3 regions of the Comamonas nitrativorans genome follow, and region 1 is predicted to be linked to each of the others. Evidence: predicted binding sites of a transcription regulator. Region 1 holds the regulator's gene; each other region holds the start of a gene.

Evidence for each region. Region 1 encodes FNR, which switches genes on or off when oxygen is low (the NO sensors DNR and NnrR bind a similar motif). Its sites were predicted from a motif close to TTGATNNNNATCAA; they were not measured.
Region 2: a site for FNR is predicted at 2,324-2,337, ahead of ubiU (ubiquinone anaerobic biosynthesis protein UbiU). Genes of this name have one in related genera too.
Region 3: a site for FNR is predicted at 1,515-1,528, ahead of ACFO3A_RS12410 (universal stress protein). Genes of this name have one in related genera too.

The regions. Positions count from the first base shown of each region.
Region 1 is NZ_JBHSEW010000008.1:116,709-120,987, forward strand. Features, by position in the region: gene ACFO3A_RS10340 (bile acid:sodium symporter family protein) at 1-863, opposite strand, end outside; gene ACFO3A_RS10345 (hypothetical protein) at 990-1,256, shown strand; gene fnr (fumarate/nitrate reduction transcriptional regulator Fnr) at 1,339-2,067, opposite strand; gene hemN (oxygen-independent coproporphyrinogen III oxidase) at 2,266-3,648, shown strand; gene ACFO3A_RS10360 (sulfite exporter TauE/SafE family protein) at 3,654-4,279, shown strand, end outside.
Region 2 is NZ_JBHSEW010000001.1:279,549-283,827, forward strand. Features, by position in the region: gene ACFO3A_RS01360 (anaerobic ribonucleoside-triphosphate reductase activating protein) at 1-45, opposite strand, end outside; gene nrdD (anaerobic ribonucleoside-triphosphate reductase) at 50-232, opposite strand; gene ACFO3A_RS01370 (ribonucleoside triphosphate reductase) at 348-2,111, opposite strand; gene ubiU (ubiquinone anaerobic biosynthesis protein UbiU) at 2,395-3,435, shown strand; gene ACFO3A_RS01380 (U32 family peptidase) at 3,511-4,279, shown strand, end outside.
Region 3 is NZ_JBHSEW010000011.1:10,932-15,210, forward strand. Features, by position in the region: gene ACFO3A_RS12405 (heavy metal translocating P-type ATPase) at 1-1,396, opposite strand, end outside; gene ACFO3A_RS12410 (universal stress protein) at 1,611-2,054, shown strand; gene lgt (prolipoprotein diacylglyceryl transferase) at 2,202-3,011, opposite strand; gene rlmB (23S rRNA (guanosine(2251)-2'-O)-methyltransferase RlmB) at 3,025-3,783, opposite strand; gene sstT (serine/threonine transporter SstT) at 3,917-4,279, shown strand, end outside.

The sequences.
Region 1 (4,279 bases):
ATGGCGGCGGAAAACAACACCTTGGCCATGGGAATACCGCTGACCAGGCTTTTCTGGGCGCCGCAGAAAAGAATCGTCGCTTCATCCGCCGCGCTGAAGCCCAGGCGTCGGCTGATCCAGAGGCACCAGCCCATGACGATGGCAAGCAGCAGGGCGCACAGGCCGAACAGCACCGCCATGGCCGGCAGCGGCATTTGCTGCCACAGTCCGGCGACCACGGCGCTGCTGAAGGCGGCGTAGACGACCAGCAAGATCGAGCCTTGATCGACGATGCGGATTTTCGATCCCGCCTGCTGCAAGAGCTTGCTTGTCCACGGGCGCAGCAGGTGGCCTGCGGCAAACGGCAGCAGCAGTTGCACGGCGATGCGTGCGACGGCCTCCAGCGGGTCGCCCGCGCTGCCGCCGCTGTGCGCCAGCAGGGCGCCGACCAGCAGGGGGGTGAACACGATGCCCATCAGGGTCGAGCCGGAAGCGCTGCACACGGCGGCCGGGATGTTGCCCCGGGCAACGCTGGTGAGGGCAATGGCCGACTGCACCGTCGCGGGCAGGGCGCACAGGAACAGCATCCCCTGCACCAGCGGGGCAGGAAGCGCCCAGGCAAGGAGAGGCTGTGCCAGCCAGCCGATCAGCGGAAAGATGGCAAAAGTGGTGGCCGTGACGACAAGGTGCAGGCGCCAATGCCCGATACCTGCCCAGATGGCCTGGCGGGACAGTTTGCTGCCATGCAGGAAAAACAGCAGCACGATCACCCAGGTCGTGGCTTGATCCAGAAGGCGGGCAAACTGCCCGGTGGCCGGGGCCAGGCTGGCCAGGACGACGGTCGAGAGCAGGGCAAGGGTGAAGGTGTCGGGCTTGAAGCGCACGGGGAAGTCCTTGAAAAACCGGGAAAGAGCAGGAAGGTTGAAAAAGTGGCTCAACTTTGGTGGGCATCTGCCGATACACCAAGCGTTTATTGTGTGCAATGAAAAAGCTTGAAAAGGTCATCAATGATGAACAGTACGACTTTTACCCAGGCGGCCCCGGGGGCCGACGTTTCGCCTCGGGGCCATTTGTTCCAAATGCCCTTGTTCAAGCCCGGAACCCGCGTCTTGCAAGGGGGGCGGGAAGAAACCGTCAGCCATGTGGTGCTGCGCCGCAAGGAAATGATGGTGTATCTGGTCGGGCAGGATGAACCGGTAAAGCCGGAGCGCCTGTATCTGGAGCCGCTGTGGTTCACGACCGAGCGGCGTCCGCAAGCGCTCAATTGGTACCTGTAGGATCGTCAATACGTTCCAAAGAAAAATGGCCAAAGGGGCACGGTTTCCTCTTTGGCCATTTGCGCGGTGCTCAACCGATGTCTCAGCGGCCTTCGCGTGAGCTATTGACCAGGCGCTGCAGTGCCTCCTGGTCGAGGATGCGGATGTGGCGCTGCTTGACTTCAACGATGCCGTCTTCGACGAACTTGGAAAAAGTGCGGCTCACGGTTTCCAGCTTCAGGCCCAGATAGCTGCCGATCTCCTCGCGGGTCATGCGCAGGATCAGCTCCGAGGAGGAAAAGCCCCGTGAATGCAGGCGCTGCACCAGATTCAGGATGAACGCCGCCAGGCGCTCTTCGGCCCGCATGCTGCCCAGCAGCAGCATCACGCTGTGTTCGCGCACGATCTCGCGGCTCATCACCTTGTGGACGTGCGACTGCAGGGCGGTCACTTCCCGCGAAAGCTCTTCCAGGCGGTTGAACGGCATCACGCAGACTTCGGCGTTTTCCAGCGCAATGGCATCGCAGGTGTGGTGGTTCTGCACGATGCCGTCGAGCCCGATGATTTCCCCTGCCATCTGAAAGCCTGTCACCTGGTAGCGCCCGTCTTCCGTGGCGACGCAGGTCTTGAAGAACCCGGTGCGAATGGCATAGAGCGAGTTGAATATCTCGCCGTTCTGGAACAGCATTTCGCCGCGCTTGATTTTGCGGCGGGTGGCCACCACTTCCTCGATGCGCTGCATCTGCTGCGCATCCAGCCCGATGGGCATACACAGTTCACGCAGGTTGCAGTTGGAGCAGGTAACTTGGATGGAGGCGGTGGTAGGTGTCATTGAACAAAGGTCGCAATTGCCCAGGGGGTAAGTGTGGCGCAAACAAAGGAGGGCGCAGAACATTGGGGCAAGCCCGCAATACGCTGACCTGAGTCAAATTATCGCCCGTTTTCTTTTAAAGAAATAATTGACACACGTCAAGGAAGCGCTTTAGTGATTTACTCCAGAATAGCGGGCTTACTAAGGAGAAGATTGCCCATGAGTATTGTCACGCCCGATCTGTTGCGTCGTTACGATGTACCTGGGCCACGCTATACCTCCTACCCTACGGCTGACCGTTTTGTCGAAGCCTTCCGGGAGAAAGATTACATCGTGGCGCTCAAGCAGCGCAAAGTGCAGTCGGCCACGGCCGTGCAGCCGCTGTCGCTGTACATCCACATTCCGTTCTGCGAATCGCTGTGCTACTACTGCGCGTGCAACAAGATCATCACCAAGCACCATGACCGGGCGGCCAAGTACCTGGCGTACCTGGAGCGCGAGGTGGATCTGCACGTCCAGCACCTGGGCCGTGGGCAGGTTGTCAGCCAGTTGCACCTGGGCGGCGGTACGCCCACCTTTTTGTCCGACGAGGAACTGGCCGGGCTGATGGACATGCTGCGCCAGCGCTTCGAGTTTGCTGCCGACGGGGAGTATTCGGTCGAAGTCGATCCGCGCACGGTCACGCCCGAACGCCTTCAGGTGCTGTGGGACCTGGGGTTGAACCGTTTGAGTTTTGGCGTGCAGGACTTCAATCCCGATGTGCAGCAGGCCGTGCATCGCATCCAGCCTGCCGAGCAGGTCTTTGCCCTGGTCGATGCGGCCCGCAAAATGGGTTTCAAGTCACTCAACGTCGATTTGATCTACGGGTTGCCCAAGCAGTCCCCGCAATCCTTTACCCGCACCTTGCAGCAGGTCGGGGAACTGCTGCCCGATCGCATCGCGCTGTATGGCTATGCCCACTTACCCGAGCGCTTCAAGTCGCAGCGGCGCATTCTGCGGCCGGACTTGCCTACGGCAGGCGACAAGCTGGAAATGCTCTCTGCCGCCATCGATAGCTTTATTGACGCAGGCTACGTCTACGTCGGCATGGATCACTTTGCCTTGCCCGACGATGCCCTGGCGGTTGCCAAGCGCCAGGGGCGCCTGCACCGCAACTTCCAGGGGTACAGCACCCAGCCGGACTGTGACCTGATCGCCCTGGGGGTTTCGGCGATTGGCCGTATCGGTGCCACGTACAGCCAGAACGCGAAAACCCTGGACGAGTATTACGACCTGATCGACCAGGGGCTGCTGCCCATCGTGCGCGGGCTGGCCTTGAGCAAGGATGATCTGATCCGCCGCGCAGTCATCATGTCCATCATGTGCCAGGGGGAACTGCTGTTCGAGTCGATCAACAATGCCTGGCTGATTGACTGCAAACAGTATTTCGCTGCGGAGTTCGAACTGCTGCAAGCCCAGCAGGAGGAAGGCTTGGTCGAAGTGCTTGAGGATTGCATCCGCGTCACGCCCAAGGGCTGGTTCTTCGTGCGCGGAGTGGCCTTGGTGTTTGACCGTTATCTGCAGGCCGACCGCAGCCGGGAGCGCTTTTCGCGGATCATCTGATCCCTATGCTGACCTCTTTGCTGTGGACTACTTTGATCATGGGGCTCGTGGGTGGGCCCCATTGTCTTGCCATGTGCGCTGCGCCTTGTGCGGTGGTTGCCTCCGGCGGCGGAGCGCCATCGCGCAGCCGCTGGCTCGGCTTTCATGGTGGGCGCTTGCTGGGCTACAGCGGCCTGGGGGCTTTGGCGGCCTGGGCCATGGGGGAAATGGCGTGGCTGGCCACGAATACCGCCTGGCTGCGCCCGGTCTGGACGGGGATGCACTTGGCCATCCTGTTCTGGGGGGGGCTGATGGTGCTGCAGGGTCAGCAGCCGCGTTGGCTGGAAACGGCTGGCCGTACTGTGTGGGGGTGGGTGCAACCCCTGGTGCGCCGACCCAGCGGCACGGTGCTGGCGGGGATGGCCTGGGCCTTGCTGCCTTGCGGCCTGTTGTATTCCGCGGTTTTGACGGCAGCCCTGGCGGCCAATCCCGGGTTCGGGGCGTTGAGCATGTTGGCTTTTGGCGTCGGCTCGGGGCTGTGGCTGTGGCTGGCGCCGGTGGCCTGGCGCTTTCTGCAGGGATCAGTGGCCCGCTGGCGCAGTGACTGGGGCACGCGGGCGGCCGGTGCGATGCTGGTGGGGGTGGCTTTGTG
Region 2 (4,279 bases), on a different contig from region 1:
GCTGACGCGCAGTGTGGCGGCCCCCAATGCAATATGGCGGGCCATGGGGTTAGCGCTGTTCGCGGAAGAACTGGCGCTCGTGATGCTCGCCCTGCTTGCCGATGTTGAAGCTGGCCACCGGGCGGTGGTAGCCCATGACGCGCGTCCAGACTTCGCAAGGTTGACGTTCGGCATCGGTCAGCTGCACGGCAGCGGTCAGGGCGGCGGTTTCGGGGGTAGAGAGTGCATTCATGGTGGTTGCTTTCAATTGAATAAAGGGATAGCTTGTTTCGCTTGTGTTCATTGGTTTTTAAAGATAAAAGTATCTGAAAATGCCTTTTTACCAGCGGTAGAAGCTATGGTTTTCATCACGCTGCCTGCAACTGCTGGCGGCGACGTTTTTCTGCCAGGCGCTCTTCATCGCACTTGGGACAGAACGGGTGTTCCCCGGCCAGATAGCCATGCTGGGGACAAATCGAGAAGGTGGGCGTGACGGTGATGTACGGCAGCCGAAAGCGCGTGAGCGAGCGCTTGACCAGCTCCCGGCAGGCCGCGCCGCTGGACAGGCGCTCGCCCATGTACAGGTGCAGCACCGTGCCGCCGGTGTATTTGGTTTGCAGCGCTTCCTGGCGCTCCAGGGCCTCGAACGGGTCGTCGGTAAAGCCCACGGGCAGTTGCGAGCTGTTGGTGTAGTAGGGCTGCTGGGGCGTGCCGGCCTGCAGGATGTCCGGCCAGCGCTTTTTGTCTTCCTTGGCAAAGCGGTAGGTGGTGCCCTCGGCCGGCGTGGCCTCCAGGTTGTAGAGGTGGCCGGTTTCTTCCTGGAAGGCGACGATGCGCTCGCGCACATGGTCGAGCAGGCGCACGGCAAAGGCATGGCCCCAGTCGCTGGTGATGTCATGCACGTTGTGGGTGAAGTTGCGCACCATCTCGTTAATGCCGTTCACCCCCAGGGTGGAGAAGTGGTTGCGCAGCGTGCCCAGATAGCGCTTGGTGTAGGGGAACAGCCCCTCGTCCATCAGTTGCTGGATCAGCCGCCGCTTCACTTCCAGGCTGCGCTTGCCCAATTCCAGCAGGCGGTCCAGCGCGGCCAGCAGCGCCGCCTCGTCGCCCGCATGCAGATAGCCCAGGCGGGCGCAGTTCACCGTCACCACGCCCACGCTGCCGGTCTGCTCGGCGCTGCCGAACAGGCCGTTGCCGCGCTTGAGCAGTTCGCGCAAGTCCAGTTGCAACCGGCAGCACATGGAGCGCACCATGTGCGGCTCCAGCTCGGAATTGACGAAGTTCTGGAAGTACGGCAGGCCGTACTTGGCCGTCATGTCGAACAGCAGGTCGGCATTGGCGCTTTCCCAGGGAAAGTCCTTGGTGATGTTGTAGGTAGGAATGGGGAAGGTGAACACCCGGCCCTTGGCATCGCCCGTGGTCATCACGTCGATGTAGGCGCGGTTGATCATGTCCATCTCGACCTGCAGGTCGCCGTAGCTGAACGGCATTTCCACGCCACCGATCACCGGCACCTGCTCGCGCAGATCTTCAGGACACGTCCAGTCGAAGGTCAGGTTGGTGAACGGCGTCTGCGTGCCCCAGCGCGAGGGCACGTTCAGGTTGTAGATCAGCTCCTGGATGCACTGGCGCACCTCGGCGTAGTTCATGCCGTCCTTGCGCACGAACGGGGCCATATAGGTGTCGAACGAGGAAAACGCCTGCGCCCCGGCCCACTCGTTCTGCAGCGTGCCCAGAAAGTTCACGATCTGCCCGACGGCGGAACTCATGTGCCTGGCCGGCCCGGCCTCGACCTTGCCCGGCACGCCGTTCAGCCCCTCGTGCAGCAGCGTGCGCAGCGACCAGCCCGCGCAATAGCCGCTGAGCATGTCCAGATCGTGGATATGCAGGTCGCCGTTGCGGTGCGCCTCGCCGATTTCCGGCGCGTAGACGTGCGAGAGCCAGTAGTTGGCCGTGACTTTCCCCGCCACGTTCAGGATCAGCCCACCCAGGGAATACCCCTGGTTGGCGTTGGCGTTCACACGCCAGTCGGCACGGGTGAGGTATTCGTTGATGGCGCTTTCCACATCCACCTGGATGGGGCTCTCGGCTTGAACTTTGGCCTGCGCTGCGGTAGGGGTCACGACGGACATAAACACTCCAAAACACTATATGTAGCGTTTATCGTATTTTCAAAACACTAGATATGGGTTTGCATCAGATCAAAGAAACACCCTTCACCGGCACCGGCAGCAGGGGTATTCAAATGTTTCCAGACTCGCCTTTCGGCCTGGGTGCGCACCGTAGAGGCCGCATGTTTTCGCACCAATCCCGATCAAATTTCTCAACAACGCACCGGCAAGATTTGACAAAGATCAGGTCATCTTGTTGGCAAAAAAACTACATTTCAATGATTTTTCATATTGCGGTTGCTCCATGTCTGCTTCTTCCAGCCCCACCTTGACCCTGCCGCCAGCGCCCGAGCTGGTCTGCCCCGCTGGCAGCCTGCCAGCGCTGAAAGCCGCCATCGACGGCGGTGCCGATTGCGTTTACCTGGGCCTGCGCGACGCCACCAATGCCCGCAACTTCGCGGGCCTGAACTTCGACGAAAAAGCCATCCAGGAAGGCATCGCCTACGCCCACAACCGGGGCCGCAAGGTGCTGATGGCACTGAACACCTACCCCCAGGCCAGCAACCCGGCGCCCTGGCGCTCGGCCCTGGACCGCGCTGCGGCCTGGGGCATCGACGCCGTCATCCTGGCCGACCCCGGCCTGATGCGCTACGCCACCGACCGGCACCCGCAACTGCGCCTGCACCTGTCCGTGCAAGGCTCGGCCACCAACCACGACGCCATCAACCTGTACCAGCAGCAGTTCAACATCCAGCGTGCGGTGCTGCCGCGCGTGCTGTCGCTGGAGCAGGTCAAGCAGGTCGCCAACCGCACCAGCGTGGAGATCGAGGTGTTCGGCTTCGGCAGCCTGTGCGTGATGGTGGAGGGGCGCTGCGCCCTGTCGTCGTACGCCACGGGCGAATCGCCGAACACGCATGGCGTGTGTTCGCCCGCCAAGTTCGTGCGCTGGAAAGACACCGACACCGGGGTCGAATCGCGCCTGAACGGCGTGCTGATCGACAAATACGGCCACGGCGAAAACGCGGGCTACCCCACGCTGTGCAAGGGCCGGTTCGACGTGGGCGAGGAAAGCAACTACTACGCGCTGGAGGAACCCACCAGCCTGAACACCCTGGAGCTGCTGCCCCAGCTGGTGAAGATGGGCGTGCGGGCCTTCAAGATCGAAGGCCGCCAGCGCAGCCCGGCCTACGTGGCGCAGGTCACCAAGGTCTGGCGCGAAGCCATCGACCACTGCATGGCGCAGGGCCATTTGTACGCCCCCAAGACGGCGTGGATGGCCAGCCTGGACCAGGTGGCCGAAGGCCAGCAGCACACCCTGGGCGCCTACCACCGGCCCTGGAAGTAAACCAGTTTTTATAGCTTTCAGCGCTTTCCCTACAAGGGTCAGCACCTGATTCAACCCGATTTTTTGATTGCAATGATGAAGTTATCCCTCGGCCCGGTGCAGTACTACTGGCACCGCGACACGCTGTTCGAGTTCTACCAGTCCATGGCGCAAACGCCGGTGGACATCGTTTACCTGGGCGAAGTGGTCTGCTCGCGCCGCCACGAGCTGCGCCACAGCGACTGGCTGGACATTGCCCACATGCTGCGCGATGCCGGCAAGGAAGTCGTCCTCAGCACCATGGTGCTGCTGGAATCGACCAGCGACGTGGCCGACATGCACAAGATCGTGCGCGAAGAAGGCTTCCTCATCGAAGCGGGCGACATGGGCGCCGTGCACAACCTGGCGGGCAAGCGCCCCTTCGTCGCCGGGGCGCAACTCAACCTGTTCAACCAGGACGCCCTGGCCTGGATGGCCAGCCTGGGCGCCACGCGCTGGGTCATGCCGCTGGAGATGCGCAGCAGCGACCTGGCCGTACTACAGGCCAACCGTCCCGCCGGGCTGCAAACCGAAGTGTTTGCCTATGGCCGGATGCCGCTGGCCTTCTCGGCCCGCTGCTTTACCGCCCGCCACTACAACCTGCCCAAGGACGACTGCGGCTTTCGCTGCATCGAACACGCCGACGGCCAACTGCTCAAAAGCCGCGAGGGCGAGGCTTTCCTCACCCTCAACGGCATCCAGACCCAATCGGCCAAGGTGCATAACCTGATTGCCGACGTGCCCCAACTGGCCGACCTGGGCGTGGACGTGCTGCGCCTGTCGCCCCAATCGCAGCACATGGCCGACATCGTGGCCGCCTTCGATG
Region 3 (4,279 bases), on a different contig from region 1:
CCGCCAGCCCTTCCTCGGTCAAGGTGCCGGTCTTGTCGAACACCAGCACCTGCACCTGGGCCAGGGCTTCCAGCCCTTGCAGATTGCGCACCAGCACGCCCTGGCGGGCCAGGGTGCCGGCGGCGGTCAGCATGGCCACCGGGGTGGCCAGGGACAAGGCGCAGGGGCAGGTCACGATCAGCACCACGGCGGCATACAGCAGTCCCAGCCCCGGGTCCTGCGGCCACCAATAGACGGCCGTGGCCGCAGCCAGCAGCAAAATCCCCAGCAAAAATGGCCCGGCCGCCTTGTCGGCCAATGCCGCCAGCCGAGGTTTCTGGGTGGTGGCCTGTTCGATCAGGCCGACGATCTGGGCGAACCTGGTTTCGTCGCCCAACGCCTGCACCTGAATTTCCACCACCGCACTCAGGTTGAAGCTGCCGGCGACGACGCTGCTGCCCACGGTCTTGCTGACCGGGCGCGACTCGCCGGTGAGCAGCGCCTCATCGGCCTGGGTGCGCCCGGCGACGAGAACGCCATCCACCGGAAACGCCTCGCCGGGCAGGATGCGCAGCACGTCGCCCACGGCCACGCGGCGCAGGGCGACGCGCTCGAACTGCCCATCGTCCTGCCGGCGCAACACGCTTTCGGGCAGGCGGTTGAGGACGCCCTCCAGCGCCCCGGCGGTGCGGTCACGCAGGCGCACCTCCAGCCAGCGACCGGCCAGCAGGAAGGCGGCGAACATGGACAGCGAATCGAAATACACCTCGCGGCCAAAGATGCCGTGCGGATCAAACGTGCCCCAGCTGCTGATGACGAAGGTGATCGCCATGCCCAGAGCAACGGGCAAATCCATGCTGATGCGCCGTTGGCGCAAGTCCCGCCAGGCGCCAGAGAAGAACGGGCCGCAGGAGTAAAGCAGCATCGGAATGCAGATCAGCCAGGAGGCCCAGCGCAGCAGGGTTTCCATCTCCAGCGACAAATCGCCGGGCTTGGCCTCGTAAGCAGGCCATGCGTACATCATGACCTGCATCATGCAGAACGTGGCCAGCAGCCAGCGCCAGAGCATTTTGCGCTGATAGGCCTGGCGCAAGGTTTTGACGTGCGCGTCCTGCGCCGGAATGGCCCGGTAGCCGGCCTGGGCGATGGCGGCAAACCATGCCGAGGGCGTGGTCTGCCGCGCATCCCACACCACCCGCGCCCGGTGCGCGGCGGCCGAGACTTCCACCTGCCGGATGCCGGGTGTGCGGCGCAACGCTTCTTCGATGGTCAGGGCGCACGTTGCGCAATACATTCCCTCCAGCACCACCTGAGAGTCCCATACGGGAACCGTGGCCGGATCGGACGAAGCCTGCGCAGGTGCCGCCCCGTCCAGGGGCTTGCCAAAACTGGGCCACTCCAGGGGGTCGTCAAGCAAAAATTGCTCTTCGTGGCGTGGCGGTCTGCGCTCTTCAGAAACGAGGGAAGAAGAGCCTGTCAGTAACGGGCTCTGAGGAAACATGGTCATAGCGTTGCGGGGCCGCATCATAAACGGTTTGACGCATATCAAGCCAACTGGGCAAAGGCTGCCTAAGCTGCTAAGGTATTCATAGCGCCGTTGGTGCCCTTTTATTCACTCAGGAGGATCTTGCATGTATGAACGTATTTTGGTGACCACGGACGGCACGGCCCTGTCCGACAAGGCCGTACAAAGCGCCCTGTCCCTGGCCAAACTCAGTGGTGCGACGCTGATTGTCCTGCGGGTCATCCCCCGCTACCCCCGCAGCTACCTCGAAGGCGGGGCGACGGTGGACATCAGCGAAATCAAACGCATCGAAGCCCAGTGGACAACCCAGGCCCAGGCCCAGCTGTCCGCCATCAAGGCCGAAGGCAAGAGCATAGGCGTGACCGTCAAGACCACCATCGCCAAATCGGATCTGGTGGCCGAATCGATCATCGCCACCGCCGACAAGCAGGAGGTGGACTTGATCGTCATGGCCTCGCACGGGCGCAAGGGCATCAAGCGCCTGCTGCTGGGCAGCGAAACCCAGCATGTGCTGACCCATTCGACCAAGCCCATTCTGGTGCTGCGCTAATAGGTAAAAACGGCTTCCTTGCAGAAGCCGTTTTTTTGTACCATGAAGATAAAACAATAGCTTCTTCCGCTTTATTCATAAGGATTTCAAATATAAAACACATTGAAATCCTTTGTTTTCCTGCGGAAGAAGCTATGAATTAAATCATCACCCTTCGCGGCGGCTGGCCCACAGCCACAGCGCGATGCCCGCCAGCACCATCGGCACGCACAGCCACTGCCCCATGCTCATGCCCAGCGAGAGCAGGCCCAGGAAATCGTCCGGCTCGCGGAAATACTCGGCCACAAAGCGCAGGCTGCCATAGCCGACCAGGAAGGCCGCCGCCACCTGCCCCGGCTTGCGCGGGCCACGGGCATACCACCACAGCAGCACGAACAGCAGCAGCCCTTCCAGCAGGAACTGGTAGATCTGCGACGGATGGCGCGGCTGCAGGCTGCCGCTGTGCGGGAAGACCATGGCCCAGGGCAGATCGGCGCTGGCAAAACGCCCCCACAGCTCACCATTGATGAAGTTGCCCACCCGCCCCGCCGCCAGCCCGGTGGGCACGCAGGGGGCGACGAAATCGGCCACCTGCAGCCAGGGCCGCCGGCGCGAACGGGCGAACCACAGCATGGCCACGATCACGCCGAGCAGCCCGCCGTGAAAGCTCATGCCGCCCGTCCACACCGCGAAGATTTCCAGCGGGTGGCTCAGGTAGTAGTCGGGTTTGTAGAACAGGCAATAGCCCAGCCGCCCGCCGACAATCACGCCCAGCACGCCCAGGAACAGAATGTCCTCGACATCCTTGCGGCTCCAGGCCTGCTCCGGGGGCAGGCTGACAAACGCCGGATGCTGCAAGCGCCGCAGCCCCAGCAGCATGAACAGGCCGAATGCGGCCAGGTAAGTGAGGCCATACCAATGCACGGCCAGCGGCCCCAGCTGGATGGCGACGGGGTTGATTTCCGGGTAGATCAGCATGGCGCCAGTCCCTTCACGATGACTTGCTGCTGCGCTGGCGCAGCGCTTCGTACAGGCACACGCCGCTGGCCACGGAAACGTTCAGGCTTTCCACCGCGCCGCACATGGGGATGTGGATCAGGCTGTCGCAGGTCTTGCGCGTGAGCTGGCGCATGCCGTCGCCCTCGGCCCCCAGCACCAGGGCCACCGGCCCGGTGAAGTCGGCGGCGAACAGGCTTTGCGGCGCATCGCCGCTGGTGCCGATGATCCAGATGTTGCGCTCCTTCAGCTCATTCAAGGTGCGGGCCAGATTCGTCACCATGAAGTAGGGCACCGTCTCGCTGGCCCCGCTGGCCACCTTGGCCACGGTGGCGTTAATCCCGGCGGCATGATCCTTGGGGGCGATGACCGCATGGACGCCTGCGCCATCGGCCACGCGCAGGCAGGCGCCCAGATTGTGCGGATCGGTCACGCCGTCCAGCACCAGCAGCAGGGGGTTGCGCACGCCCTGGGCCTCCAGGTCGTCCAGCAGATCGTCCAGCGACTTTTGCTGCACCAAGGCCTCGACCCGCGCTGCCACCCCCTGGTGGCCGTGGCTGCCGGCCAGTTTGGCGATGCGCAGGGCGTCGGCCTCGATCAGACGCACCCCGGCCTCGCGGGCACGCTCCAGGAATTGGCGCATCCGGGCATCGCGCCGGGTGGCTTCGTAATAGACCTCCACAATGGTTTGCGGAGCAGTTTTCAGGCGAACGCCTACGGCATGGAAGCCAAACAGAACTTTGGGGGAAGACATAGGGGCAGCATTATCAGATAAGTTCTTGGGGCATCGCTTCGGCCCTACACTGGCGGACTTTTCATTTTTTCCGCCTTGGCCCTGCCCAGCTACCCGCTGGGCAGGCCTTTTTTTAATGACTGGCAACCCCATCATGCTTCACCGTCCCTTGCTGCGCTGGGTACAGCGCACCAGCATCGTCACGCAAATCATCATCAGCCTGATCCTGGGCACCCTGCTGGCCCTCTTCTGGCCCGAGGCTGCGGCCCGTGTAGAAATCCTGGGCACGCTGTTCATCTCGGCGCTCAAGGCCGTCGCGCCCATTCTGGTGTTCATCCTGGTGATCTCCGCCATCAGCAACCAGCAGCCGGGGCAGACCACCCAGCTCAAGCCCATTCTGGCGCTCTACCTGATCGGCACCCTGAGCGCCGCCATCGTGGCCGTCATCGCCAGTATGGCGCTGCCCTCCACCCTGGTACTCAAGGATGCCGCCAGCGGCATGGCGGCCCCCGGCGGC